Regions from separate parts of the Methylobacterium sp. CM6257 genome, predicted to be linked through region 2. Evidence: riboswitches for the same ligand, from Rfam matches in the RefSeq annotation. Region 2 holds a riboswitch; each other region holds the start of a gene.
What was found. Region 2 has a riboswitch for glycine ahead of ACYCO6_RS14375 (D-amino acid dehydrogenase). Riboswitches for the same ligand answer to the same signal wherever they lie in the genome.

Region 1 (9,790 bases), 2.3 Mb from region 2:
ATCGTCGGCGCCCTCGGGGCGGGCGCCTACCTGTTCGCGATCCTGCCGCTGGCGACCACGTTCGAGATGCTAGTCCTGGCGTTGGCCCCGGCCCTCCTGATCTGCGGGGTCTTCATGGCCCAGCCCAGGACCGCGCCCCTGGCGATGGGCGCGGCGGTCAACGGCTCGGCCATGATCGCCCTCCAGGGCAGCTACACGGGCGATTTCGCGGCCTTTGCCAACTCCTCCGTCGCGGTCATCGTCGGGATGTGGGTGGCCGCCATCGTCACGCGCCTCGTCCGCTCGGTCGGCGCCGGCTGGTCGGCGCGGCGCCTGCGGGCTGTCAACCGCCGCAGCCTCGCCCGCGCCGCCGAGCGCCAGGGCGCGCAGAACGGCCTCGAACTCGCGGCCCTGATGCTCGACCGGGTCGGCCTGATCGCGCCGCGGCTGGCCGCCTTGCCGTCCGATGACGCGGAGTGGACTGCCGACCTTCTCGCCGAGGTCCGCGTCGGCATCAACGTCGTGGAGCTGCGGCGCGACCGTCGGCAGCTATCGAAGCCTGCTCGCGGCGCCGTCGAGACGCTTCTCGCCGCGTTGTCGCGGCACTTCGAGGCCAAGTCGGAGAAGCCCACTTCCGACCTGCTCGACACTGTCGATGAGGCGCTCGACGCTGTCTCGGCCGAAGCGCGACAGGTGCCTGGGCAGGCCGCGCTGATGGGCCTCGTCGGCATACGGCGCGGCCTGTTCCCGGACGCGCCACCCTACCGTCCGACCGTGCCTTCGACCACGCATCCGGAGTTCGCGGCATGACGGGTGAACTCGACCTCTACGGCGTCTTCGTGCCGAGCCTGGCGGCCTGGATGCTGCTCGCCTTCTTCCTCAACCTGCCCCTGCGGCGCTTGCTGGCCTGGGCCGGGTTCCACCGCATGGTCTGGCACCGGCCCCTGTTCGATCTCGCCCTCTACGTCGTGCTCCTCGGCGTCGTCGTCTCGATCGCGGTGCCTCTCGCATCCTGATCGGCGGGCTCGTCCGGCCGCCCTGCTACGCCCCAGCACAGATCCTCCGGATACACCCCATGCCTCGGTTGCTCGCCCTCTCGTTCCAGCTCCTCGTCACCCTTGGGATGGCCGCCGTCGCAATCGTCGTCGGTCTGGCCCTATGGGATTACTACATGGAGGCTCCCTGGACCCGGGACGGGCGGGTGCGAGCCGACGTGGTGCAGGTGGCCCCCGACGTCTCCGGCCTCGTCACCGAGGTGCTCATCGCGGACAACCAAGTGGTGAAGCGGGGCGACGTTCTCTTCCGGATCGATCCCGACCGCTTCGCCTTAGCCCTGCGCCAGGCCGAGGCGGTGGTAGAGGGCAAGAAGGCGACTGCCGTGCAGGCAGCGGCGGATTACGACCGCTACCTGAAGCTGAGCGACGCCGCCGCGTCCCAGCAAAGGGTCGAGGCTGCGCAGGCGGCCGACCTGGAGGCCAAAGCTGCCTATAGTCAGGCGATGGCCGACCGCGACCTCGCCAAGCTGAACCTCGACCGCTCCGCCGTGAGGGCCTCGGTCAACGGGCGCATCACCAACATGGAGTTGCGACCCGGCACCTACGTCACCACCGGGCGCGGGGTAATGGCGCTCATCGACAGCGACACGCTGCGCGTCGAGGGGTACTTCGAGGAGACCAAGCTGCCGCGCATCCACGTGGGCGATAAGGCCAGCATCCGCCTGATGGGCGAGAAGTCTACGCTCACCGGTCACGTGGAGAGTTTCGCGGGCGGCATCGAGGACCGCGAGCGCACGGCAGGCTCGAACCTTCTCGCCAGCGTCAACCCGACCTTCGCGTGGGTCCGGCTCGCCCAGCGCATCCCGGTGCGGATCAAGCTGGACGGCGTTCCCGACGAGACCCGTCTTGTCTCGGGTCGCACGGCCACGGTCGCGGTCGAACCCGAGGGCGAGACCCCGCACTTCAGCTTGTTCGGGTCCTGGCGCGGGGCGCCGGAACCTGCTGCCCGGGACGCGACCGCCCGTTGAGGCCCCGCAGCCGACTCTACCTTTCAGACGCGCTGGAAAGACCTAGAGGCAGACCATGACCGCACCAGCATCAGGCGAGCCCCGGGCCGAACCGAGCGCCGTCCTGGCCGAGGCGCCATACCGAGTCGGTGCGGTAACCCTTGTGGTGCGCGACCTCGATGCGCTCACGCGCTTCTACCGGGACGTCATCGGGCTCGGCGTCGTCTCGGCAGCCGGCGACGCCGTGCGGTTCGGGACGGGCGACGCGACGCTTCTCGTCCTTCGATATGACCCGAATGCGCGGCCACGGAAGCCGCGGGAGGCCGGCCTGTTCCACACGGCGTTCCTGCTACCGGGCCGGGGTGACCTCGGCGCTTGGCTCCCGCACGCGGAGAAGCACGGCATCACGCTCACGGGCGCCGCCGACCACCTCGTGAGCGAGGCGGTCTACCTCGACGATCCGGAAGGCAACGGCATCGAGATGTACGTCGACCGCCCCGCATCCGCATGGCAGCGGGCCTCGGACGGCTCGGTCGAGATGCGCAACGAACGGCTCGACCATGCCGGGCTCATCCGTGCCGCCGACCGACCCTGGTCGGGCATGCCGGCCGGCGCCTGCGTCGGGCACGTCCACCTGCAGGTGGGCGATCTGGATGTAACGGAGCGCTTCTACGCGGGTCTGCTCGGCTTCGATATTATGTGCCGCTATCCCGGCGCCCTGTTCCTGGGATCGGGCGGCTACCACCATCAGCTTGCCGGCAACATCTGGAACAGCCGTGGCAGCGCGGTGCGCACAGATGGGACGACGGGCCTCGCGGAGGTCGTGGTGCTCGCCGACGGGGAGACGCTCGCATCGGCGCGGGTTCGATGCAGGGAGGCAGGCGTGCCCCTTGTCGAGGAGGGGGACACGCTCATCGTATCCGACCCATGGGGAACGCACCTTCGTCTCACGCCAAAGCCGGTGCGCTGATGGTCCGGGACGGCGCCGGCGCAGAACCCGGTGCCGGTCTTGTCAGCGTGTCTTCGTATCCGAAACTTCGGGAGCCAACCAACGACCGGCGGCCGCAAGCATGGTCTCCACCCCGGTTCGAAGGGTCGGTGTCAGGACCGGGGCAAACTCCGGCGAGTGGTTCGAGGGAAGCGCGTCCAGGGCCCCGGCCTTCTCCGCCTCGGCGTAGCGCTGCGGGTCGGTCCCACCGACGAACCAGAACACCGAGGGCACGTCCCAGGCACGTGCGAAGACTGTGAAGTCCTCGCTGGCGGCCACGTTACTGGCAGGCTGCACCCGGTCCGCCCCCAGACGCTGCTTCAACGCTTCGGTCACCTTGGCTGTCGCGGCCGCGTCGTTCACCGTCAGGGGAAATTGCCCCAGCATCGTGAGGAGGGGTGGCTTCGGAGCGCGGGAGATGGACGCTTCCCCGTCGACGATCCGCTTGATCGACGAGAGCACTTTGTCCCGCACCGCTTCGTCATAGGTCCGGACGTTGAGCTGAAGCTGAGCCTCATCCGGGATGATGTTGGCGCTGGACCCGGCCTGCATCGATCCCACTGTGACCACGGCGCTGTCGGTCATGGAGACCTCGCGCGAGACGATGGTCTGGAGCCGCATCACCGTGGCGGCGGCCATCACCACCGGATCGATAGTGGATTCCGGTGCGGAGCCGTGCCCGCCCCGCCCGTACAACGTCACCTTGAGGCTGTCGCTCCGGGAGAGCACGGGGCCGCTGGCGAGGCGTACCTGCCCGGCCGGGAACGGCAGCACATGCTGGCCCAGCGTGACGACCGGCTTCGGGAAGCGCTTCACCATGTCGTCGTCGACCATGGCTTTGGCACCTTCGCCGATCTCCTCGCCCGGCTGGAACACGGCCAATACGGTCCCGTGCCACCTATCCCGGTTGGCGGCCAGAATTTGGGTCGCGCCCATCAGCCAGGTCACGTGCAGGTCGTGTCCGCAGGAATGCGCGATGGCCGTTTCCCGGCCGGATGCGGGATCGATCCCCTTCTTCGTGCTGGCGTAAGGGAGACCGGTGTTCTCCTTCATCGGCAGCGCGTCCATGTCAGCGCGTAGGAGCACGGTCGGGCCGTCGCCATTGCGCAAGATGCCGACCACGCCCGTGCCACCCACGCCCTCGGTCACCTCGAAGCCCTGCTCCTTTAGCCACTTCGCGGCGATGCCAGCCGTGCGCTTCTCCTGCATCGAGAGCTCGGGGTTGGCGTGCAAGTCCTCGTAGACGTCCTTCAGCTTCGCGAGCTGCTCCTCGGTCGGGCCGGGCAATCCCTTCGCGTCGGCTTGCGCGAAAGCGGGGGCTGAGAAGGCTGAAAGAGAGACGAAGGCCACCAGCGCGAGCCAAGTGCGACGTTTGCCGATTATCATCTTGGCATTCCCTTCGGATCGGACCGCGAGAGCAGTCCTTCGTTGAAGTCGGTTGTTATGGGGCGCTTCGAAGTCGGTTAGCCGCGGTGGATCTACCGTCATCAATGATAGGAGATGCCGGTGCGGCGGCGATATTGCGGAAGCGTCCAGCCGAAGTGGAGCGATGCGGCTCGCGCGAGCAGGGCGACGGCGAAGCCGATGCCTGTTGCGAGCTCGCGTGGAGCGCCGAGGACGTTCAGGGTCACGAAGGCCGCTGCGCCGGCCCCCGCGGCCGAGGCGTAGATCTCGCGACCGAGGATGACCGGGGGGTCACCGCCGAGGAGGTCCCGGAGCAGTCCCCCGAAGGTGGCCGTGACCACCCCCATGGCGATGGCCACGGAGGAGCTCGCCCCGGCGTGCAGGGCCTTCTCCGCCCCAGCCACCGCGAACAGCGCCAGTCCCAGTGCGTCGAGCCGCACCAGGTGCCGGTACCGGGATTGCGGGATGTGCGCGACGAAGAACACGGCGCACGAAACGAGCACGCAGGCGAGCAGGTACGCCGGCGTTTGTGTCCAGAAGACCGGCAGGCCGAGAAGGAGGTCCCGGAGCGTCCCACCCCCGACGCCCGTCACGGTGCCGAGGACGGCGAACCCCACGAAATCCATCTCCTTGCGGGCGGCCACGAGGGCGCCGGCGACCGCGAATACGGTCACGCCGAGCCAGTCCAGGGTCGCGGTCGCAGTCTCGAACATCAGCCTTCGTCCCGGCCACGTACGGCGGTCATTTGAAAAGAAGGACCTGGTTATCGGATCGGGGTTGGTCGTCCCATTCCTGCTGCACCATCACCTCCGGCATCGAGGATTTCACGACGACGGTCGTTCCGAGCGGGACCCGTCCGTAGAGGTCGTAGATGTCCTCGTTCAGAAGACGGATGCAGCCGGAGGAATCCGTTCCCCCCACTGTCCAGGGCTCGTTGGTGCCGTGGATGCGGTAGAGCGTGTCCTTGTCGCCCTGATAAAGGTACAGTGCGCGGCACCCGAGGGGGTTCTCAACGCCTGGCTCGACGTAGCGCGGGATGTTGGGCCGGCGCTTCAGCATGGCTTCCGTCGGGCGCCAGCCCGGCCACTTCGCCTTGCGCTTGACCACGGCGGTGCCCGACCAGGTGAACCCGGCTCTGCCCACCCCGATGCCGTAACGGATCGCCGTCCGGACCTCGCGCACAAGGTAGAGGAAACGCTCATGCGTATCGATGACGAGTGTACCTGCGCGCTCCGGGCCATCGTAGTCCACCAGTTGCTTCCGGAACTCCGGCGGGACGAGCGCGAGGTCGACCTTGAGGACGTTGAAGGGGTTGTCCGGGATCTCGCCGATGAACCAGGCATCGCGGTTCGACGTAGGATCGACGGGTGCGGGGGCTTTTGGCGGCTCGGGCTCGCTGTCCCAGAAGAAGGCCTGTGCGCGGCCCGGCGCGAGGACGGCGGCCGCCAGCAGGAGGCTTCGGCGTGTGGCCAACATCGGATGACTTCCAGCTTAGAGGATCGGGCGGACGTCCTGGCCCGCGCAGGACCGAGAGCGCCGCGCGGTCGATGCCGCGCGTGCGTCGTCGTTGCGGCCCATGGGATGAGCCGGTCGGTCGCGAAGAAGGAATTTGCGGTGAGCCCGTTGGCTTCCGGCAGGTCAGGCTATGGGGATGTCATCGCGCAGACCTCCGAGGTTGCTCCGCAGGCGCCATGCCTGCGAGCCCCCTCTGTCATCGGCCTGAGAGTATCGGCCCAACCTCGGGAGAGGTTGCGCCTTACACCATCGGCGGGAGCTGCCGCTCCGCTTTCCAGAGTGTTGAACGACGAGCGGTCTGGGTGCCTGAGAGTTTCCGGGGCGGTTGCTCCTTCGGCGGCCGGCTCAAGCCGGCTCTCTCCCGCGCGTCGATGACCTGTCGCTCCAACTAACACCAAACGGCGTAGCAAACCAGATAATTCGTTAGCTTACGATCTAAAATGTGCGTTGAGACACGCTGACGGCCCTGGACGACAGCCGTGAACGAACCGGATGCCTTTCTCGATAGCGTACCGTACGGCATCCTCGTCGGTCAGTTTGACGACGGCGGCGAGCGGCTTCGCTCTCGGCCAGGATTTTGGCGATCTCGCGCATGACGCGTTCCCAGAACTCCTTCGCGGAAGCGATCAAGTTGGTTCTCGACCTTGGCGGGACGGGCCTAGACGTAGACAGCCTTTCTCGGCGGTCTTGATGCTGCGTGGCGAGGGCGGCGTTCGCGGCCTGAGGCATCTTGAACATGCCGAGCATGTTCTTGCGGTCATGCCCTTCGTTGGCTGCCAGGGCCGCGGCGGCCTATCACTCGCGGGCAAGCGCTTGGGTGGCCTCGCGCTTGACCTGCCTCCTGCCAAGGGTCTGCAAGCACCAGAGGTCCCACCTGAGGCAATGTCGGCTTCAGAGATGGCGATGAAGGCCGTCGAACGACCGAGAAGGGCGCCAAGCTGAATGTCGGCTTTCAGGTGGCGGCACGATGACGGTTCCCCACCCTTCTCGGGCGTCACCGCGGCTAAGCTGATTGAGTTCAGACCCCAGCGTTCGCCGTGTCGGCGCCTCCTCCGCCGTCTATTCATCAGCCTCGTGCTCAGCCTGGAGGCGCTGCCGGCGGTCCTCCATGAGCGCGAGAGCGTGCCGGAACTCCGCGAGCAGCCCCTCGGCCTCGGCGGTGTCGTGCCCTTCGGCCTTCAGCCTCGCGACGAGACGGGCCTGATTGATGACGCGCTCCGTTCCCTCGGTGACGTGCCGGATCGCCAGTTCGAGATCAGTGGGCACTAGGGTGGTCATCACTGGTCCCCTCCGGAAAGCTCAAGCAGTGCGTCGTCAATCAGAGTATAACGCGATGCATGAGCTTCCGGTCGTCCAGACCGACCGCGGGAGCCGGAGAACGCGCCAGGACGTTCACGACCTGCTGACTGGCCCAGGTGCTCCTCGCCACAGGTGATGTGAAGCTGGCGGATGCCTCTGTCTACCGTCACCAGCCCCGGTTGGAGAAGCCGTTCACGGAAGCGGAGCTGGTGCGCAAACTGACCAAGCTCGTCAAGCCGCCCCGGCAGGCTCCATGAGCCGTCTTTGTGCGAATGGCCGATCGCAGCCAGCAGCGTCTGCTTCCGGGATATCGCCGCCGCCGGCTGAATGGCCGGGTTGGGCACAAAACGGCGCGTCTGCTTTTCGGAATTTGGCTCCTCACCGTAGTGACGGGCACCTACCTCACCGCTCTTATGCCGCGGCAAAGGCCAAGCTCAGAGTGCCTAGTTCCCCGATCAGGCGCCCTCCCCTATCGAAGCTTCGATGGCTTCTGACAGCCCTGCGGCTGAACGCGCCGAGCTGGAGAATGGCGATCACTGTGATCAGGGCTGCACCACACGAAGTACGGCAACCGCGCCCCTCTGCTCGCCCCGAATGATGACGATCGCCAGCGGGGAAAAACGGCTGTCAGCGGCCAAGTGGACAGGGAGCCGGGAAAGGCACACGGGGAACATGTCTCAATAGGTTCAACGCTCTACCTCAGCTTCCCAAGCTGAATGTCGTCGGTTCGATCCCGATCGCCCGCTCCAACTAACTCTCTGAATCTGCCGCGCTTTCTCGCCCCTCCCAAACGGCCGAGGTGTTCCCCATGTCCCCATGGAGGGTAAGCACACGTGCACCTGAGAGGAGGAGGCGCCGCTCTGATCAGGAGCTGATGCGACGCTGGCGGGCCACAGAGCCGCTGGTTCGAGTTGGATGCCGCGGCGCTGGAACGCGCTGCCGCCGGTGAGAACGCGCACGGGTTACACGCGTGCGAGGCTGACCTTGGCGAGGCCGGACATGCCGAGGGCACGGGCCGAAGCGTTGGAGAGATCGATCACGCGGCCGCCGACATAGGGGCCGCGATCGTTGATGCGCACCACCACGGAGCGGCCGTTGCTCTTGTTGGTCACCCGGACCTTCGTGCCGAAGGGCAGCGTGCGGTGAGCGGCTGTGAGCGCGTGCGTGTTGAAGCGCTCGCCGTTGGCCGTCGTACGGCCGTTGAAACCCGGGCCATACCACGAGGCAACACCCGCCTGCGTCCGCATCGCAGTACCCGCTTCGGCACCTGAGGCCACGACACAGCCAGTCGCGGCGAGAGCCAAGAGGGCAAGGCGAGGACAAGACAACATTACTGCATTCCCGTTGTTATTTGACGGGCCGGCAAAATGACACGGAATGTGACGACAGTATGGTGCATCGCAATATGGCAGGAATGCCATGACACAGCCACAGATCTGGTGCGCGACGCTGCTACATCGGTGAGGAATATATTCGACCTCGACCCATCGCTCGGCTGAACTTGTCTTCGCCGCAATCGTTCAAGTGCCGCCTCGGCTTGGAGCAGAAATAATGGGTGCCAGGAAATGGTCATCACCCGGCCCTGCCGCTGCTCGCTTCTCAGGGCAGATACGCGGCCGTTCGGCCTTCTCTGAATGTGACCACCATGACCCTCCGCTTGCTACTCCTTACCGGTTCGCTCTGCCTCAGCCTCCTCGGCTCAGTCGCTCCAAGCGAGGCCGGAGCGCCGCTCGGGGTCCAGCGCTGGCTCTCGTCCGTGCTCGCGAAGATCGACGCGGCCGACCGTTCCCGCACCCCGCGGCGACAGATGAGCCGCTCGATGACGGTCGAGGTCCGGGTTCGCATCGCCGAGGACGGCTCCGTGCTGCTGGTGGAGGTCGAGAGGAGTTCTGGATCGCGCAGCCTCGATGAGCGCGCGGTCGCTGCTGTCAAAGCGGCCGGCCCGTTTGCGGCTCCTCCAGCCCAGATGCTGATGGCGAACGGCACGACGGAGTTGAGCTTTCCGCTCAGCCTTCCGAGCCAACCCTAGATGTTTGGTCTCGCCGTGCGGTGGTACGAATGATGCAGCATGGAGGAACGCGGCTCAGGAACAGGTTCTCCATGGCAGCGCCACAACCGGAGCTTGGCTCCTAGCCAGGAAGGGGACCGTCAGCTCTGCGCCCATTTCGGCCATTCAGCCAACATGGGCCCTCCTCCAAGCGGACATCAAAATAGTGCTCTTACTGTCCACCCTGCCGCTTCTGAAGGCTCGACGTTGCACAGCGAAGTATCTGCTCATACTGCCGCACCAGACCGGCATGAGATGACACAGGTGCAGTCGCAGCGAACGCGCGCCGCAAGATTTCGGCCTTGTGGGGCTTCTTGATTACCGGCACAGCGACCAGATCTGGCAGGACCTTGGAGCTCCTTTCGGTGAGGCGCAAGCTGCAGGTGGCGACTCGCATGCAGGCCACCGCCGCCTGCGTCGGGCTTGATCTGATTAACCCATGAATCCTCCGACCGCGGGCGGCGCCATGCGCTCTATCGACAGGGCCGACCGGGGGGACATGGCGGATGCGGGTTGCCGTGTGACGGCGGCCCTGGCCGTGCGACCGGAGGAGGAG
Region 2 (9,790 bases):
GGCATCGCAGATCGCGACATCCGACTTCGCCTTACTCATGATCGCCGTGTAGATGAACAGGCTGTTCTCGAACTCGGCGATCGGCCGCCCTTCCGCGTCCTTCACCCGCTGGTAGTCCGCGTCCATGAAGACGTAGGAGCCGCACTGCAGCTCGTTGTAGACGCCGCTGCCGCCCTCCATGGCGAAGCTGCCGGTGCCGGCCCCCGCCACGATGGCGCAGTCGAGGCCCGCTCCCTTCAGCAGCTCGACGGTGCGCCGGGTCTCGTCGATCGCCGTCTGGATCAGGGCCTTGCGCTCGCCATAGTCGCGCACGTGCTGCGCCTTGCCCTGGTAGGCCTGCAGACCCGCGAAGGTCAGGCCCGGCGCCGCCGCGATCTTTCTCGCGATCGCCACCGCGGGCTCGCCCGGCGCGACGCCGCAGCGGCCGGCGCCGACGTCGATCTCCACGAGGCATTCGAGGGTGACGCCGTACTTCACCGCCGCCGCCGAGAGGTCGTCGACATTGCCGAGGTCGTCGACGCAGACCAGCACCCGCGCACGGGTGGCGAGCGCTGCGAGGCGCTCGATCTTCTTGGGCGCGACCACTTGGTTGGAGACCAGCACGTCGCGGATGCCGGCGCTCACCAGCGCCTCGGCCTCGCTGACCTTCTGGCAGCAGACACCGCAGGCGCCGCCCCGCTCGATCTGCATCACGGCGATGTCGGAGGACTTGTGCGTCTTGGCGTGCGCCCGGTGGCGCAGGCCGTGCTCCTTCATGAAGCGGCCGAGCTTGTCGATGTTGCGCTCGAGGGCGTCGAGGTCGACCAGCAGGCAGGGGGTGTCGACCTCCTCGACCGGCATCCCGACGCTGGCGGGGATGTTGTTGCGCATGGTGTGTCCTCCTGATCTGATGGTGGTGTCAGCGGGCGCGCGTCACGGGGCGAGACCCAGAAGCTCGGCGATCCGCGGCGTCGCCTTGATGCCCGTGCCGGTGAGCACCACCACGGTGGTCTCCTCGGGCCGGATCGCGCCGCGTCCGGTGAGGTCGGTGAGCGCCGCCGCCGCCATCGCGCAGGTCGGCTCGACGTAGAGACCGGAGCGGGCGAGCTCCATCAGGGCCGCCTCGATCGCCGGTTCGGAGACCGCCACGGTGCCGCCGCCGGATCGGCGAAGCGCCGCCAGAACCTCGCGGCCGCGCACCGGCTGGGCGATCGAGGCGCCCTCGGCCAGCGTCGGGCGCGGGGTGACGGGCACGAAATCCGCGGCGCCGGCCGCGAACCCCGCATGCAGGGGCGCGCAATGGGCCGGCTGCACCGCGAAGAGCCGCGGCAGGCGGGCGATCTCGCCCCGGCGCAGAAGCTCCGAGAAACCGATGTCGCAGCCCAGGATGTTGCTGCCCGCGCCGCAGGGGATGATGACGTTGTCGGGCGCGGAGAAGCCCAGATCCTCCCACAGCTCGTAGGCGAGCGTCTTGGTGCCCTGGAGGAAATGGGCCTGCCAGTTGTGGCTGGCGTAGAAGATCGACTCCGCCTGCCGCACGGCGGCGTCGGCGGTGTCCTGGCGGGAGCCGGGCACCAGTTCGACCTCGGCGCCGACGGCCCGCATCTGCACGGTCTTGGCCGGCGACGTGGAGGCCGGGACCAGGATCTTCGCCCGCATCCCGGCGGCGGCCGCGTAGGTCGCCACCGCGGCACCGCCGTTGCCGGAGGAATCCTCCAGCACCGCGTCGATCCCCTGCTGGCGCAGGATCGACAGCATCACGGCCGCGCCCCGATCCTTGAAGCTGCCGGAGGGCGCGAACCATTCGAGCTTGAAATGGGCATGGCCGCCCCGCCAGGGCCGGCGCACCAGCGGGGTGCAACCCTCGCCGAGCGTGACCGGGTCGGCCACCGCCACCGGCAGCGCGGCGGCGTAGCGCCAGAGGGAGCGCTTCGCCGTATCGATCTTCCCGCGGCCGATCCCCGGCAGGTCGGTGATCATCAGCGGACCGCCCGTCTCCGAGCGCCAGCGGGGCATCTCGATCGGGAAGGTCGCGCCGGTCGCGGGGTCGATATAGGCCGGGGACATGCGCATCGCGGCTCGGGTTCCGGGGCGGGTCGGACACATAATACAAAATAATCTTGCGCGGCGCGCCGTCTGTCGCGGAGAAAATGACGGCGCGCCCCGCGCTCCGGGGCGCGGTCCCGACGACCCGCCGAAGGACCTGAAGTCCTCCGGACGCCCGGATCCGCGGAGGCCGTCAGGCCGCGAGCCGCAGGACGGGCTTCTCCGGCGCGTGCTCTGCGGCAATCGCCTCGGCGACGATCTCGGCGGTGGCCCCTGAGAGGGTCCAGCCGAGATGGCCGTGGCCGGTGTTGTAGAACACGCCCGGCAGACGCCCGCGGCCGACCTTGGGCAGCATGTTCGGCAGCATCGGCCGCAGGCCGCTCCAGGCCACCACCCGGTCGGTGTCGACAAGGGGGAACTGCTCCCGGGTCCAGTCGACCAGCGGCTGGATCCGGTCGTGGCGGATGTCGCGGTTGAAGCCGTTGAACTCGGCGGTGCCGGCGACCCGCAGGCGCTCGTCGCCGAGCCGGCTCGTGACGATCTTGGCCGCCTCGTCGAGGATGCTCACCTCGGGAGCCGCCTTCTGGGCCTCCGGCGTCAGCAGGTTCACGGTGATCGAGTAGCCCTTCACCGGGTAGACGTTGACCCGGTCCCCGAGCCTCGCGGCGAAGTGCCGGCTGGCGCAGCCCGCGCAGATCACCACGGCGTCGGCGTGCAGGACCTGCGGCGCCCCGGCAGGGTGGGCAGCGGCACGCCAGCGGACGGCGTAGCCCCCCTCCCCCGGCGCCACCGTCTCGACGCTGGCATCCTGGACGAAGCGGACGCCCAGGCGGGCGCAGGCGGCGGCGAGGCCCCGGGTGAATTTGTGGATGTCGCCGGTGGCGTCCGACGGCGTGAAGAAGCCGCCGTGGTAGGTCCCGGCGAGCGCCGGCTCGATCGCCCGGATCTCCTCCGGGGTGACGGCGTAGCGCTCCAGGCCCCCCTCCTGCAGCAGCGCGTTGACGCCGTCCGCCTTCTCGAAGCTCGCCCGGTCCCGGTAGAAATGCAGGATGCCCCGGGTCTTCAGGTCGAAGTCGATCCCCTCGGCCTCCGCCATGGCGAACAGGGCCTGCCGGGCCCGGAGCGCCAGCCGCACGGTCTCCAGGGTGTTCTCGCGGTAATGGGCGATCTCGCGCACGAACTCGGCCATCCAGGAGAGTTTGTGCCAGGAGGGCTTGGGATTCATCAGCAGCGGCGCGTCCCGGCGCAGCATCCAGCGCAGGCCCTGGATCACCGTGGAGAGCTTGTTCCAGACCTCGGCGTTGCAGGCCGAGAGCTGGCCGCCATTGGCGAAGGAGGTCTCCATGGCGGCGTAGCGCTGCCGGTCGAGGACGGTGACGCGGTAGCCGCGCTGGGCGAGGGCGTAGGCGGTCGTCACGCCGGTGATGCCGGCGCCGATCACGGCGATGTGGGTCATGGGCTTGGACTCCGGGACTGGACGCGTGGAGGCCGTCCTCGAGCGGTCGGCCGGTTGCGCGCCCCATCTGTCCCGGTGCCTGAGAGCTTGATCCGGCCTGCCCTGGCGAGGCGATGCGCGGACGTCCCCTTCGGCGGGTGCCCACGAGTTCCACCCGCTGCACCACTCTCCAGATCGCCCTGACGACACGGTTCCGGTGCCTGAGAGTTTCCGGGGCGGTTGCTCCGTCGGCGCCGGGTCCGCCTCTGGTGGGCGGATCCCAGTCTCTCCCGCATCGTCGCGATGGGCTACCCCTTCGATACCCCGATTCGACCGCGCGGGAGAAGCCCGGATTCCCGGCATCCTGCCCGTTCCGGGGACAGCGGGTGCGCGCTGTCACCGGAAGCGGTCGAGCCCGACCGTCGTGGGACGGGCGGCGGACGAGCAACGGGTGGCCGGAGATGATGACGCGGCCGTAAGCTTCACCATGCCGGTCCGGGACTTTGTTTACGGTGGATAAACCTAAATTTTTACCAGGATACACTGATATCGCAAATATTATGGCGATTCCGAGCCACGATCCGATCGCGTTAAGACGTCCGCCGCATGCTGCCCCCGGTGAAGGACCTCGTATTCCAGGCGGATGATGCGATGGCGAAGTGGATACCCGGCGCGGCCGTGTTCGGCCTGCTGTGTCTGATGATCATCCCGGCACCCGGGATCTGGGGCGTGCTGATCGGCGCCACCTGCGTGCTGGCGATCGTCGTCAGCCTGTGCATGCTCGTCTTGGACCGGATGGCAACCCGCTTTCTCGCTTGGCGTGAGCGTGTCCGGCAGGCGCGTCGGAACCGGGCGCGGGCGGTGCATGCCGGATCCGGCATGGTGCGGAAGGTCTGACCGCCCGTCGGCCCCAAGGGGGCTGGATTCCGCCGGGCGAGAGTGCAAGGTCCCGGCGCCACGACCAACCGGGACGGTCCGATGAAGCTCCTCTACTCCCCCGCCTCTCCCTACGCGCGCAAGGTGCTGGTCCTCGCCCACGAGACCGGGCTGATCGGCCGGATCGCCGTCACCGCCGCCGGGGCCTCCCCGACCGGCCCTTCCGCGGAGGTCGCCGTCCACAACCCGCTGGGCAAGATCCCGGCCCTGGTGCTGGAGGACGGCACCGCGCTCTACGACAGCCGGGTGATCTGCGAGTATCTCGACAGCCTCTCGGCCGGCCCGCGCCTGTTCCCGGAAGGGGCTGCCCGCTGGGACACGCTGACCCGGCAGGCGCTAGCCGACGGCCTGCTCGATGCGGCGCTGCTCACCCGCTACGAGCGGGTGCTGCGGCCGGAATCCCAGCGCTGGGATGCCTGGGAGGCCGGCCAGATCGGCAAGATCACGGCGGCGCTGGACCGGTTCGAGACCCTGGTGGCGACCATGCCGGCGCTCGACATCGGCACCGTCGCGATGGCCTGCGCGCTGGGCTATCTCGACCTGCGCTTCCCCGACCTTGCCTGGCGCGAGGGTCGTCCGGCCGTGGCCGCATGGTACGCGGATTTCGAGCGCCGGCCCTCGATGGCCGCCACCGTCCCGAAGGGCTGAGGATCCGGGCGCCCGCGCGGCGCGGGCGCTACGGCCCGGCCCGATCGGCGGCCGCGTAGGGATGCGTGGACCCGAGCGGGTCAGCGAAGAAGTTCTGGACCGTCCCGGCCCCGGTGCCGAAGGTGATGAGCAGGAAGCCGCCCGCGAGCGCGAAGTTCTTGAGGAAATCCCAGAACAGCTCGCGGCCCTTGCCGCCGGCCCAGAAGTCACCCGGCACCCAGAACTGCTTCCACAGGAGCGCCGTGACGCCGCAATAGCCGGCGAGCACGAAGGCGGCGGCCCGGTCGGCGGTGCCGGTCAGGATGCACAGCGACATCCCGATCTCCACGCAGAGCCCGATCAGGATCAGCAGCGTGGCGGGCCCCGTGGCGTGCACGGCCTGCCGCGCCTGGCCGACCGCACCCTTGAAGTTCAGGATCTTGTCGAGGGCGCTGAACGGCAGGAACAGCAGCACGAGGAGCAGGCGGACGCCGAACGCGATCGCGACGCTGAGGCTGGCCATGCGCGGAACCGACTCCCGACCCGGCCCGGCTCGGGCCGCTGATCCAAGCCGCGAGCGGCGCAAAGGTTTCTTCCACGCGCCCGCTCGGCAGAGCGCCTCAGCCCCGACACGCCCGGATCAGCCGCCGCACGAAGCCCGCGCAGGCCTCGAGCTCGTCCCGGGTGACGTACTCGTCCGCCCTGTGGGCGCGGGCGATGGAGCCGGGGCCGATCACCACGGCGGGGACGCCCCCGAGCCGCTCGAACAGGCCACCCTCCGTCCCGTACGAGACTTTGGCGTGGCCGTTGCGGCCGGCGAGCCGCTTGGCCAGCGTCACGATCGGTGCCTCCGGGTCGGTGTCGAGGCCCGGATAGTCGATCAGCGGCTCGACAGCGACGCCGCAGGCGGGGTCCCCCGCCCGCATCAGCGGCGCCAGCGTCCCGGTGGCGTAGGCGATCGCCGCGCCCGCCAGCGCCCCGGCGTCGTCCGCCCCGATCGCCCGATACTCGAACTCGACGCTACAGGTGTCGGGCACGATGTTGAGCGCCGTGCCGCCCCGGACCACGCTCGACAGGCCGGTCGTGTGGGGCACGTCGTAGAGGGGGTCGCGGGCGCCGTCCCGGGCGAGCGCCTCCGCGGACAGCCGGACATGCTCGATGAAGCGGGCGGCGTATTCCACCGCGTTGACACCCTGGGGCGCCAGGGCCGAGTGGCTGGCCTTGCCCCGGAAGGTGAGGCGCGCGGCCGACTTGCCCTTGTGGCCGATCACCACGTCCATCCCGGTGGGCTCGCCCACGAAGCAGCCGAGCGGCCGCGGCACGCGCTCCAGCATCCGGGCGATCAGCGGACGCACCCCGAGGCAGCCGATCTCCTCGTCGTACGAGATCGCGAGGTGGATCGGGGTCGCGAGGTCCGCGGCGACCATCTCGGGCAGGAGCGCGAGGCAGACCGCCAAGAACCCCTTCATGTCGGAGGTGCCCCGCCCGTAGAGCCGTCCCGCCTCTTCCCGGAGGCGGAACGGGTCCGACGACCAGGGCTGGCTCTCGGCCGGCACCACGTCGCTGTGGCCGGAGAGCACGTAGCCGGGGCGCGTCTCGAAGGGGCCGACGCTCACCAACAGCGCCGCCTTCCGGCCGCTCGGGTCGCCCACACGCTCCACCGCGGCGCCGTGGCGGTGGCAGAAGGCCTCCACCCAGTCGATCAGCGGCAGGTTGGAGCGGGCGCTCACCGTGTCGAAAGCGACGAGGGTCGCGAGCAGCCCCACCGGATCGGGTGACCCGGTGGGACGCAGGGCGGCGTTCTGTTCGGGCTCTGACATGGACCGTCCGGACCGTTCGCGCGGATCACCCCGGCTGAGGGCATCCGGCTTCCTACGGGGTTTTCGGCGCGGTGGGGATACCGGAATATCCGGTCCGTCCGACCATGTCCCGGAACCCCGAGGGCACCCGCGGCGTAGCTGCCGGTGCCGCCCCTCCGCGTCGAGCCCGAATCATGCGCGCCGGTCCGAAGCCGATCCACGCAGTCCTGATCCTCCCGCTCCTGATGCCGGCGGTGCTCCCGGCCGAAGCCCGGCCGCATCCCGGGCGGCCCCACCGGGCGGTCTCCGGCACGGCGTCCGACATGGACCGGACGCTCGCCCGCATGGCCGCGCGCGGCCGGCTCCGGGACTGGCGGGCCTGGGAGGCGCCGAGCCCCCTCGCCCGGGTCTTCGCCCCGGCCACGCGGGAGCGGGTCGCGGCTCCGCCCTTCACGGGCTGGGGCTATGGCGGCACGATCCCGGGAGCCCGGCCCGGCTTCTGACCCGCCTCGACCCGGGCCCGTCGGCCTGCCATGGTGCGACCGGGGCGACCGGAGACGACCCACGATGGTTCTGGACTTCCGCCTGGACGACCCGACCCCTGCGGATCCGCGCCGCCGCTGGGCCACCCTCGACCAGGAGGCACGGGACGCCTGCTACGACAACACCCGGGCGGTGCACGACAGCGCCCGGCAGGTCGCCGACCGGGATGCCGCCTCGGCCGCCTACCGGGCCGCGCATCCGGCCGGCCTCGACCTGCCCTACGGCCCCGGCCCCTGCAACGCCGTCGACCTCTACCCGGCCCGGGACGGCGCGGCGCCCTGCCTGGTCTTCCTCCACGGCGGCTACTGGCAGCGGGGCGCCCGGGAGCTGTTCGCCTGCTTCGCGCAAGGCCCGAACGCCGCCGGCTGGTCGGTGGCGATGGTCGGCTACACCCTCGCCCCGGAGGCGAGCCTCACCCGGATCGTGGCCGAGATCGGCACGGCCCTCGACTGGATCTCCGCGCAGGGGCCCGCCCACGGCATCCGCGGCCCCCTGGTCCTGTCGGGCTGGTCGGCGGGCGGGCTGCTCACCGCGATGCAGCTCGGCCACCCGGCGGTGGCGGCGGGGCTCGCGATCTCCGGCGTCTACGATCTCGCGCCGATCCGCCAGACCTATCTCGACGCCAAGCTGAGCCTCACGGATACGGAGGTCGAGACCCTCTCGCCGCTGCGCCTGCCGGCGGTGGGCAAGCCGATGTGCATCGCCTACGGCACCCGCGAGCTGCCGGCCCTGATCCACGACGCCCGCAACCTGCACGCGCTCCGGGCGGCAGCCCACGCCCCGGGCCCCCTGCTGCCGGTGCCCGGCACCGAGCACTTCTCGGTGCTCGACGCGCTGCGCCGCCCGGACGGGATCCTGGTGCGGGCGGCCCACGCCCTGCTCGGAGGCTGAGGGGACCGGGTCAGCCGGGTGCATATTTGCAACTCCCGATAGCAATAGTGGAGCCGGGGAAGTCGATCCTGCCTTGCTGAGGCTCCTGGCGCGTGCTGAGAAGGCCTTGCGGGCGCAGTCCCCTTCCGCCGGGGCGGGCCGGATCCGAGGGAGATCGGATGCAAGCGGTCGCGCGATCGGAATCCCCTGCGGCGGCCGCGCATGCCGAGCCCGTAGCCCGGGCCGGGCTCCACCGCGGGCCGGCGCCGCGGCTGCGCGTCGTGCTGGCGCTGGGCTTCGGCACCGTGGGTTTCCTGGCCACCTTGGCACTCTCCGCCCTGGTGAGCCACGAGGCGAGCCGCCGGCTCGAGGCGGAGGTCGGCGGCCAACTCGCCGAGATCGCCGGACAGATGGCGCGGGGTCTCGACCTCGGGATGTTCGAGCGCTGGCGCGATATCCAGATCGCCTCCGCCTCGGACAGCCTGCGCGATCCCGGCGCGGGGGCCGCCGCCAAGCGCGCCGTGATGGCGCGGCTCCAGACGACCTACCCGGCCTACTCGCTCATCGGGCTGATCGACGCGGACGGGCGCGTGGCGGTGACCAGCACCGGCGCCCTGGAGGGCGCCGACGTATCCGATCGCGACTATTTCCGCGCGGGCCGGGAGAGGGCCTTCGTGGGGGGCGTGCATCCGGCCAGGTTGCTGCAGGCGCCCCCGGGCACGGCGGCCGCCCGCGAGCCCCCGCGCCTCCTCGATCTCGCGGCCCCGGTCCGGGCCACGGACGGCCGCGTCCTCGGGGTGCTCGCCGCCCATCTCGACTGGGCCTGGGCGCGCGACATGGCGCGCCTCCTCGAAGGCTAGCTCCGGGGCCATCGGCAGGGGGCCGAGATCCTGATCCTGTCCCGCGACGGCACCGTGCTGCTCGGACCGGCCGCCCAGCAGGGCGCCCCCGTGCCCCGGGCGCTTCCGGCGGACGGGCGTCCCCTGGATGCGCAGGGCACGAGCCGGGTCGGCCCCTGGCCCGACGGCACCGCCGCCTATCTCAGCGCCAGCGCGCGCACGGCCGGCTACCGCGATTATCCCGGCCTCGGCTGGCAGGTGGTGGTGCGCCAGACGGCCGACCGGGCCCTGGCCTCGGTGACGGCCCTACGCTGGAGCATCCTGGCGACGGGCAGCACCGTGGCGCTCGCGGCGGCGCTCCTCGCGTGGCTGCTCGCCGGCCTGATCGCCCGTCCCCTGCGGGAGCTGGCGGCGGCCGCGGGCGCGCTGGGCCGGGACCGGCCGCTGCCCCCGCTTCCCCGCTCCCCCGTTCGGGAGGGTGCGATGATCGCCGACGCCCTGAGTGCGGCCGCGGAGGAGCTGACCCGGCGCGCGGAGGCCCACCGGCTCCTGATCGACGAACTCAACCACCGGGTGAAGAACACCCTGGCCACCGTGCAGTCGATGGCAGCGCAGAGCCTGAAGAATCTCGGCAGCGGCGCCGCGGCCGGACGCGACGCCTTCGAGGCACGGCTGCTCGCTCTTTCGCGCGCCCACGACATCCTGACGCGCGAGAG
Region 3 (9,790 bases), 1.5 Mb from region 2:
GCGTGCGCGGTGATGCCGACCGTGGCGACGCCGTCCTCCAGCCGCAGCCACTCGTGATCCTCGGTAAATCTCAGCATGATGATCTCCCAGATCAGCCGCGTTTGTACCTGGCGGGGACGAAGGGAAGGGGTGCTACGGCCACCGGCAAGCGCTGGCCGCGCACCTCCGCGAAGACTCTGGTGCCGGGCTCGGTCAGCGCGGCAGGCAGGTAGCCCATCGCCACGGGCACGCCGAGGCTCGGGCCGAAGCCGCCCGAGGTGACGCGGCCGGCGGGGGCGGCAGCGCCGATCTCGGCGAAGAGGAGCGCCCCGGCGCGCACGGGCGCACGCCCCTCCGGGAGCAGGCCGACGCGGCGGCGCGCGGGTCCCTCGGCTATCTCGGCCAGGATGCGTGTATCGCCCGGGAAACCGCCAGCCCGGCTGCCGCCGCTACGCCGGGCGGGCGAGATCGCGAAGGTCAGAGCGGCCTCGACGGGGCTCGTGGTCGCGTCGATGTCGGTGCCGTGCAGGCAGAGGCCGGCCTCTAGGCGCAGGGAGTCGCGCGCGCCGAGGCCGATCGGCCGCACCGCGGGATCGGCGAGCAGCGCCTCCGCGACCGCTTCGGTCGCTGCGCGCGGCGTCGAGATCTCGAAGCCGTCCTCGCCCGTGTAGCCCGAACGGGTCACGAGGCAGGGTGCGCCCACGACCTCGATCCGGTGCGCGTCCATGAAACGCATGTCTTCGACCGCCGGGGCGAGCGCGGCGAGCACGGTTTCGGCAGCGGGACCCTGCAGGGCAAGGAGCCCCCGGCCCAAAACGTCGACGGCCACCTCGGAGGGCAGGCGCGCCCGCAGGTACGCGGCGTCCGCCCGCTTGTTGGCGGCGTTGACCACGAGAACGAGGCGATCGCCGAAATTGGCGATCATCAGGTCGTCGAGGCTGCCGCCGGCCGCGTCGGTGAAGAGCCCGTAGCACTGCCGGCCCGGCGCCAGCCCGACCACATCGGCCGGAACCATGGCTTCGAGAGAGCGTGCGGCCTCAGCCGGATCGTCAGAACTCAGGGCGATCTGGCCCATATGCGATATGTCGAACAGCCCGGCGGCGGCGCGCGTGTGCAGGTGCTCCTTCAGCACACCTCCCGGGTACTGGATGGGCATCGCGTAACCCGCGAACGACCCCATTCTCGCACCCAGGCGCAGGTGCAAATCATAGAGCGGCGTGCGTTCGAGGGGGGCGGTCTCGGCGACCGTTGCCGGCATCTGGACTCTCCGCGACGAGACCGCCGGACGCACCGCACGGGTGTGTCCGATTGCCCCCATCTGTCGCGCTTACCTGAGAGTTTCCCTCACGTCGCAGACGCGAGGTTTCTCCTTCGGTGGACACCGTGCGGTGCCTCTCTCCAGATCGTCCAACGATACGGTGATTGTGCCTGAGAGTTTCCGGGGGTGGTTGCTCCGTCGGCGCCATACCTGACTTGTGATCGGGCTGGGCTCTCCCGCATCGCCTTGAGGACGCGCTGAGATAAGCATATGGGGCCTCGCAGCACAACACGAAGCGATGAAGGCACCCGAATGGGTGTCTGGCACCTCGGGTCGTTTCCCCTGGCGTGGTGTAGCTTGCTGAGAGCCACCACGATCACCGGCTTGGGCCGGGAGGATCAGGCTGCCAGGGTGGGCAGGCTGACGAGGGGATCATCGCCGATCGGAGCGATGCTTTCCAGGGTGATGTAGCGCGAGCGCTGGACGGCCCACTCGTCGTTCTGTTCCAGCAGGATCGCGCCCACGAGGCGCGTGATGGCCGCCTCGTTGGGGAAGATGCCGACCACCTCGGTCCGGCGTTTGATCTCACCGTTCAGGCGTTCCAGCGGGTTCGTGGAGTGCAGCTTGACCCGATGCTGGATGGGGAAGCCCATGTAGGCCAGCACGTCCGGCTCGGCCTCGTCCATCAGCGCGGCGAGTTTGGGCACCTTGGGCCGGAGTTGATCGGCCACGCGCCGCCACTGGAGCCGGGCCGCCTCGGCGTCATCCTGGGCGAACGCCGTGGCGATGAAGGCGGAGACGACGCGCCGCCCGCTGCGCCCGGCATGGGCGAGCACGTTGCGCATGAAGTGGACACGGCAGCGCTGCCAGGTCGCGTTCATGATCTTGGCCACTGACGCCTTGATGCCCTCGTGCGCATCCGAGATGACCAGCTTCACGCCGCGCAGGCCCCGGCGCGCCAGCTTGCGGAGAAAGTCCGTCCAGAACGTCTCGGCTTCGGAGGGACCGACATCCATGCCCAGCACCTCACGCCGGCCGTCGCTGTTGACGCCCACCGCCACGATCACCGCCACCGAGACGATGCGTCCGTCCTGGCGCACCTTCACGTAGGTCGCATCGATCCAGAGGTAGGGCCACTCGCCCTCGAGCGGACGGTCGAGGAACGCGCCGACCCGCTCGTCGATCTCCTGGCAGAGCCGGCTGACTTGGCTCTTCGACACGCCCGTGCCACCCATGGCTTGGACCAAGTCGTCCACGGACCGGGTCGAGATACCCTGGATGTAGGCCTCCTGGATCACCGCCGTGAGCGCCTTTTCAGCCATCCGGCGCGGTTCCAAGAAAGCCGGGAAGTACGAGCCCTTACGCAGCTTGGGGATGCGCAGTTCGACTGTCCCAGCCCGCGTCTGCCAGTCCCGTCCCGGTAGCCGTTGCGCTGGACCAGCCGCTCGGCGCTCTTCTCGCCGTGGGCCGCGCCGGTCAGGCCGCCGACCTCCAACTCCATCAGGCGTTCGGCCGCAAAGCCGATCATCTCGCGCAGGAGATCTGTGTCGGCGCTCTTCTCCATCAGCCCACGCAGGGCCATCATCTCGTCGGTCATCGGGGGTCTCTCGGGTTTGAGGTTGGTGCCAGCAACCCGACCCTACCCGGCAACCGCCGATGACCACCCCGCGAGAGATCCCGCCTGCTACAGCGCTGGGAGGGGCGCGCAGGCGGGCTCTCCCGCTACCGGCGAGCTACACCACCACCCGGGACACGACCGCACCTCGCGAGACCCTCCCAGAAGCGAACGCCCAACTCAGGTCGTCCATTCGGTCTCGTCAAATCGCTCATGAACCGCTGTGCTTGATACCTTGCGCCGTCGTCTCGGCCGAGCCGGGCACGCTTCGTGCTGAGCTTTGACTCGAGATGAGCCGCCCAAGTTGATCGCTATGGGTAATATCCGCGCCTCATCCCATAAGGCCGTTCGTCTAAACCGACTGTCTGGCATGCAGACAGTCCACTGCGTTGTCCTGTAGAGGCCGTCTTTGTGGTCACCGCTTCGATGAGTTCTGCCCGGGCATTTGCACCTCACCCCGCCACTCTCCGGTGAAGTCCGCCTTCGAGGTGTAGGCAACCGAAAAGTTACCGTTGCCCTTCACACCGGCCAACTCACCGGTGCTGTTGGTGACTTGGTAAGTGCCTCGCGCAGTAACCCGCCCCTGAGGATCAGTGGTGGCCGTGCCTTTGTAGGCGCTTGATGTTGCACCGGAGGGCGTGGTGAACGTGATGGTGCCATGGACGGGTCCCTGCCCATTCTTGAGCGTCACCGTCTCGACCCACTGCACCTTGGCGCCATCGAGCGGCGTGCCGGGACCCGTATTCATTCCCGAGGCCGTCTGCTGGATCTCCACCTCGTTCGGCCCACGCGGGTGCGATGTCTGATTATCGACGTGCCCCGTGTAATTGCCGCCCATCGGCATTGCGAGTGCAGGAGCCATTGCAGCACAGATGATAGCGGCAAGCGCCATAGAGCTGCCTCTCGGTGTGAGGGTCCGCCCAACCATCATCACGGGCAGCAGCATATCCTTGCTCATGCGACCTCCTATAGTGGCTGGCGCAGGTCGGAGCCCATCTCTCGACACGATCTGCACAGTGAACATGAAGGCGAATTGGGTAGGCCTTCAAACTGCAGATCACCATGGTTGATGCTGAACGTCCTGGCAGGATCGCTGAATGGCGCTGAAATTTTCCGAATGATTCTGAAATCGTGTTGAGATTTCGAGATTTCGCTGCCCACTTCTTGGGATCTGCTGCCTCTGGTCCGCTGGTGCCGACCGCACGAAGTGCGGGGCATTGCCGTTAGCCTCTCGATCAGTCCCGAGGAAGGCGTCGGCTTAGCCGCAAAGGGAGAACCCTGCCGGTTCCTCTAGCAAGAGCCACCGGATTTTCACTGGTCAGAGCGACGTTTTAGATGAACCGCGTATGGCGGTTGTCGAGCGGCAGGATCATTGGCGGCTCAAGGCGCGCGTGATTCTGCGTCCTGACGCTTGGATGGCGGCCGTTCGCCTTGAGTTTCCCGACGTATGGTGATTGCTATCTGCGGTACACGGTCGACACAGATCGGTCTTCGATGATCGACGGCATCACGCTCTCCGACGTCGCAATCGATCTCCGGCGCGAGCAGGTCGTCGGGCACGACGGGCAGCGGCGGGAGCTGCGTCCTCGCTCCTTCGACGTGTTGCGGCGACTTGCTGCAAGCGCGGGCGATCTCGTCAGCAAGGATGCGCTCCTCACTGATTGCTGGCCCGGCGTTATCGTCACTGAAGATTCCCTCACCCAGTGCATCTCAGAGATACGCAAGGTTCTGGGTCCTGATGCGCGGGACCTCATCCGAACCATCCCTCGGCGCGGCTACATGCTGGTCCTGCCCGACGAGACCAAGCCCGCAGCCGCCGTGCGCAGTGACGTCAGGCCTCCAGCGAGCTTCTGGCCGAGCATCGCCGTCCTGCCCTTCGACGAATTCACGGACGGCCCAGGCGCCTACGGGGCTTTGGGGGCGGGCTTTGCCGAAGACATCATCACTGAGCTTTCCCGCAATCGGAACATCACCGTCATCGCTCGCCAAAGCTCCTTCGCAGCAAAGTCGAGCGGCGGAACGGCGGCGGATGTCGCGCGGCTCCTCGACGTGCGCTACGTGCTTGAGGGCAGCATCCGGCGTGCCGGCGAGCGCATGATCGTCAACGCGCAGCTCGTGGAAGGCCCCTCGAACAGCCACGTCTGGGCAGAACGCTACGCCTTTGCGGCGGGCGAGGTCTACGCGGTGCAGGACGAGCTGGTGGTGCGGATTGCCGGTACTTTGTTCTCGGGCCTTCAGAGCCACGAGCAGGCCGCGAGCCTGCGTCGGCCACCGGCAAGCCTCGACGTGTACGAGCTCACGCTCCAGGCACTCGCGCACATGCTGCAGTTCAGCCACGCTGGCGTCACGGCGGCGCTGGAGGAGGTTGAGCGGGCTGTTGCCCTGGATCCCACCTATGCACCGGCGCACATCGCGCGGGGCTTCTGTCTCGCGACGGATGCCGGCATGGCGATCTCCGGCGAAGCTGGCCCGGAGCGTCTGGTGGATGCCGTGCAGGCAATCCGTCATGGGCTGGAACTCGATGCGTCGCTACCGGTCGGCCACCGCGCCCTGAGCTATGCGCTCCTGGTGACCGGCCGATGCGATGAGGCCTTGATCGCTGCCGAACGCGGGGTTGCTCTCAGTCCTGGCGATGCCCTGGCTCTGGCCTTTCTCAGCCTGGCCCAAACCGCGATGGGCCGCTACGCCGCCGCACTCGCCAGCATCGATCGCGCGATCGGCCTCAGCCCCTTGGCTCCCGGCTTCTTCCAGGGCGTGGCCGCAAGCCCACTCTATGCCCTGGACCGCTTCGATGAGGCGGTCCGGAACGCAACCGAGGCCAGCTTCAGGAGCCCGAGCTACCTGATGGCTTACGTCATGGCAGCCGCCTCATGCGTCGCTCTGGGACGCAGGGATGAAGCGTCAACGTGGATCTCGGATCTCTTGCAACGGAGCGCAGGGTTCAGCCTCGCTCTTCCGAGAGTGGCGAACGCTTACCGGCATGACCAAGGCATGGCGGAGCGGTTCAGCCAGCACCTGCGCGTGGCCGGGCTACCCGGCTGACGACCGCGCCGGGTTTGGGATCGCGCCTCGACACGGCCGATCGGGACGCCTCCCTGAGCGTCAGCCGGTTTGCCGGTTATCGGGCCGGCTCTGAACGATCGAGGGTCCGGACAGCACTGGTGTGAAGGGGCCGACGGGTATGACAGCGGTACGCCGAGAGGCCCCAGATTGCAGCGCCTGTCCCGACCTCTTCGTCATCATGCTGGGGATGCAGGTGCACACCGGCTACGGTTTGAAGACGCTTCTCGGCCTCGGGAAGCCCTTCGACGCGGCCGGTGTCACCCGGCCCGAAGGACTGCTTTATTACAAGAACCGGATCATATTCAGCCTGAGGCCGGCCCCTATCGGCATGCGCTGGTACTGGCGTGACATGCAGAGCCTACAGGCTTGTTCAAAGTCGGATCCACACCGCATTTGTCGGATACCACGATACCCAGGCGTGGACTCTCTCGCTCCGAGAGTGGCGCCCTGTCGGGTGAGCTTTATGGAAGCGCTGTAGTTCACCCATATGAACAGAACGCCGCGAGCATCACCGCGTGAGCTGAGAGGCAACGGCGTCTCTCATACCCCGCGCTTGATCATCTGAACGATCTGCTCATCGGTTTTCCCGCGGGGCCGGTATCCTCGGCGCTCCAACGCGATGATCATGTTCTCACGGGTATGAAACTGCTGCTCCAATGATTTGCTCATTGGACCAAAACGGGCGACGACAGCTTGGCGGAGGCGTTCTGGCATACTCATCGGCCAGATATGGCACACCGCGCCCGTTTTATTAAGGCGGGCTCAAGCGGGCGGAGCTGCCATGCGTTCTCATACCGGATCATTCTGCGGTCCGGCCGCGTTTGAGCTTTGCCGCATCGGCCGAAACCCGGAACCTGACGTGCATAGCCCTTTCCTGTCATTCCTGATGCTCGCGATCGAGTCGCAACGCGTCATCGAATTGCGGCTGGTGCGTCTCGCCTGTGGCGGCAGCGAAGGCTGCGCTGAGGCACAGTCGATGGTCATGGAGAAGATCAACGCCGCAGCCGAGGCCATGACGATGCTGATGCTCGGCGGCTCATCCGAAGCCGTCATCGCACGCTACCGCGAGCACGTGGCCGCAAACACGACGCTTGAGATTGTAGGACACCGCAATGCCGAATGCCGATGCCCACTCTTCCGATGCGGCAATGATTGAACCCAATCAGACTGGATACATCCTCAAGGTCACGCGCCCCGATGACGCGGAGCAATCCGGGCATCTGGTGATGTTCTACGCCGCGATCACGACCTCAGAGGACGATGCGCTCGCCATCGTGCGTCGGGCAGTGAAGGCAGACGCGGAAGTCGAGACGACCGGTGTGCGCCTTTCTCAGCAGACGGCCAGCGCGCTCGGTCTTGAGGCGGGCCTCGCTAGAGCCCTCTGACGCGGCTCCGGGATTAGGACACGCCGATCAGCTGCGGCGGCTGGCACCATCGGCCCGGATAGCGCGAAGCCCTGGACTATCACCAAGAGCGGTGCCGATCAGGCGCGCCTCTGGGTCCGCGCCGACGCCACTCCCCGCCTTTTGCTTGAGCGGCCAGTGAGTTGGCGTCTCGACCTCAATAGGTCGGCCACGGCCGATGATGACGCGGTTCGAACCTCCGCGGCATGGTCAGGGGTTGGAGCGCACTTCAGGGAGCGCGGCAGTTCGGGTCGAGGACACGTTTCGTCCGCCCCATCGGTCTCGCTTCCGATGATGCCGCACGCTCCGACGAGGACGCGGTCACGATAGACCGGCAGGCCAATCTGGCGGCGGATGAGTGGCATTCCCTCTCCGGCGACGGTCGAAAATCCTCCAGAAGTCTCGCCGGGCACGGGCATGTAATCGCTCGGATGGTCCGTCGACGCTGACGCGATCGCCTTGCCGATCGCTTGGTGGTTGCTCGTATCTGCTTGCTATGTTGGAGCGCTCGGCATCGGTTCACGCTGTCGACCGGCCCACGCCGGTCGCGGCTTGAGACACGGTTTGCGCCAGCAGGCGGGCCCCTCTCTCAAACAGCGCTCGGCGGATTCAGCGGCGGGCGCTGGAGCAAGCTCTCACTGCGGCGAGTGTCGAGGCCGAGAGAGTGCGCCATGAGGCGCGACGCGATCCCAACCTCGTACTATTATGGGGCGAGTTCTACCTGTAGACTCAGGAGCCGCGAGATCTCCGATCCTGCCTCATCTGCCAGCAGGTCCGCCAGTGTGTAGCCGTCGAGCACGGCCAGGAACGCACCCAAAGCCTCTCCGAGTGCTCGCTTCAGGCGGCACGACGCTGTGATCGCGCAGACCCCGCTCGCGAAGCACTCAACGAGCGCGAGATCGTCCTCAGTCTGCCGCACGACCGCGCCGATGACGATCTCGGCAGCCGGCCTGCCAAGCCGTAAGCCGCCGCCACGGCCACGGATAGTCCGGATCAGCCCTACGCGGCCGAGTTGATGCACCACCTTGGTCAGGTGGTTCTCCGAGATGCCATAGGCGCGCGCGATCGCGGCGATCGAACTCTGCCGCGGCTCATGCAGGCCGACGTATATCAGCGTGCGTAGGGCGTAGTCTGTGTAGCGGGTCAGACGCATCGCGTACCCTGTGTGAAATGAAGGTATATCTCGCTTGCATCTTTAAAGCCAGAGCGGCATAAGATGCAACGCACATACACCTTTGTGAGCTGCTGATGCCGACCCCACTCGCTCCCGCCACCGTCGCGATCATCAAGGCCACCGTGCCGGCCCTTGAGGCTCACGGCCTGACCATCACGAAGCGCATGTACGAGCGCCTCTTCCAGAACGCGGCGATCCGCGACCTCTTCAACCAGTCCCATCACGGCGAGACCGGCTCGCAGCCGAAAGCCCTGGCCCAGGCGGTGCTCGCCTATGCGCGCAACATCGACAATCTCGGCGTCCTCGCGGGGGCGGTCGAGCGCATCGCGCAGAAGCATGTCGCGCTGAACATTCTGCCGGAGCACTACCCCTACGTGGCCGATGCCCTGCTGGGCGCGATCGGCGACGTGCTCGGGGAGGCTGCCACGCCTGAGATCTGCGCGGCCTGGGGCGAGGCATACTGGTTCCTGGCGGAACTGCTGATCGGGCGGGAGGCCACGATCTATCGCGATCTCGCGGCCAAGCCGGGCGGCTGGAACGGCTGGCGTGACTTTGTGGTCGAGAGCGTGGCGCGGGAGAGCGAGACGATCCGCTCCTTCGTCCTGGTGCCTGCCGATGGCGGCCCGGTGCTGCGCCACCAGCCGGGGCAGTATCTCGGTTTCCTCTTCGACCTGCCGGGGCGCGGTGTCCTGAAGCGGAACTACTCGATCTCCTGCGCGCCGAACGACCGGGCCTACCGCATCACCGTCAAGCGCGAGGGCGCGGCAGACGAGCCGGCCGGGATCGTCTCGAACTGGCTGCACGATCACGCCAGATACGGGACGGTGCTTCGCGCGGCACCACCGGCCGGTGACTTCTTCCTCGACCGGGCGTCGAACGCCCCGGTTGTGCTTGTCAGCGGCGGCGTCGGGCTGACCCCGATGATCAGCATGCTGGAGACCATCGCGGCGGAGAGCCCGGACCGGCCGACCTGGTACGTCCACGGGGCGCTCAACGGCCGTGTGCACGCGATGCGTGATCACGCGAAGGCGCTGACCGCCGGCAACGAGAAGGTCCGGTTACACACCTTCTACGCGGAGCCGGAGGCGCATGATCGGCAGGGCGATCACTACGACGCAACCGGCCTGATCAGCGCAGACTGGCTCGTGGCGCAGACGCCCCGTGAGGAGGCCACCTATTATCTCTGCGGTCCCAAGCCGTTCCTCAGCGCGCTGGTAACCGGGCTTCAGCGGCAGGGCATCCCGGCCGAGCGTATTCGCTTCGAGTTCTTCGGTCCGGCGGATGAGCTGATCGAAGAA

Region 1: it holds a riboswitch for glycine, as region 2 does, so the genes downstream of both, ACYCO6_RS25380 (L,D-transpeptidase) here and ACYCO6_RS14375 (D-amino acid dehydrogenase) in region 2, are expected to answer to the same signal.
Region 3: it holds a riboswitch for glycine, as region 2 does, so the genes downstream of both, gcvT (glycine cleavage system aminomethyltransferase GcvT) here and ACYCO6_RS14375 (D-amino acid dehydrogenase) in region 2, are expected to answer to the same signal.

What each region holds. Positions count from the first base shown of each region.
Region 1 covers NZ_CM137735.1:5,201,392-5,211,181, forward strand. The annotation lists gene ACYCO6_RS25350 (FUSC family protein) at 1-789, shown strand, start outside; gene ACYCO6_RS25355 (DUF1656 domain-containing protein) at 786-995, shown strand; gene ACYCO6_RS25360 (efflux RND transporter periplasmic adaptor subunit) at 1,055-2,002, shown strand; gene ACYCO6_RS25365 (VOC family protein) at 2,058-2,951, shown strand; gene ACYCO6_RS25370 (amidohydrolase) at 2,994-4,355, opposite strand; gene ACYCO6_RS25375 (trimeric intracellular cation channel family protein) at 4,457-5,086, opposite strand; gene ACYCO6_RS25380 (L,D-transpeptidase) at 5,115-5,849, opposite strand; glycine riboswitch at 6,173-6,262, opposite strand; gene ACYCO6_RS25385 (hypothetical protein) at 6,948-7,166, opposite strand; gene ACYCO6_RS25390 (hypothetical protein) at 7,166-7,612, opposite strand; gene ACYCO6_RS25395 (septal ring lytic transglycosylase RlpA family protein) at 8,150-8,518, opposite strand; gene ACYCO6_RS25400 (TonB family protein) at 8,833-9,216, shown strand.
Region 2 covers NZ_CM137735.1:2,930,944-2,940,733, forward strand. The annotation lists gene ACYCO6_RS14365 (DSD1 family PLP-dependent enzyme) at 1-870, opposite strand, end outside; gene ACYCO6_RS14370 (pyridoxal-phosphate dependent enzyme) at 913-2,052, opposite strand; gene ACYCO6_RS14375 (D-amino acid dehydrogenase) at 2,219-3,481, opposite strand; glycine riboswitch at 3,547-3,656, opposite strand; glycine riboswitch at 3,660-3,763, opposite strand; gene ACYCO6_RS14380 (hypothetical protein) at 4,067-4,357, shown strand; gene ACYCO6_RS14385 (glutathione S-transferase) at 4,439-5,044, shown strand; gene ACYCO6_RS14390 (DoxX family membrane protein) at 5,073-5,546, opposite strand; gene argE (acetylornithine deacetylase) at 5,644-6,843, opposite strand; gene ACYCO6_RS14400 (hypothetical protein) at 7,017-7,325, shown strand; gene ACYCO6_RS14405 (alpha/beta hydrolase) at 7,390-8,256, shown strand; gene ACYCO6_RS14410 (PDC sensor domain-containing protein) at 8,415-9,095, shown strand; gene ACYCO6_RS14415 (sensor histidine kinase) at 9,150-9,790, shown strand, end outside.
Region 3 covers NZ_CM137735.1:4,390,059-4,399,848, reverse strand. The annotation lists gene gcvH (glycine cleavage system protein GcvH) at 1-77, opposite strand, end outside; gene gcvT (glycine cleavage system aminomethyltransferase GcvT) at 92-1,237, opposite strand; glycine riboswitch at 1,386-1,486, opposite strand; partial or broken gene ACYCO6_RS21460 (IS256 family transposase) at 1,636-2,834, opposite strand; gene ACYCO6_RS21455 (hypothetical protein) at 3,268-3,810, opposite strand; gene ACYCO6_RS21450 (winged helix-turn-helix domain-containing tetratricopeptide repeat protein) at 4,347-5,894, shown strand; gene ACYCO6_RS21445 (hypothetical protein) at 6,802-7,071, shown strand; gene ACYCO6_RS21440 (hypothetical protein) at 7,064-7,300, shown strand; gene ACYCO6_RS21435 (Rrf2 family transcriptional regulator) at 8,022-8,471, opposite strand; gene hmpA (NO-inducible flavohemoprotein) at 8,567-9,790, shown strand, end outside.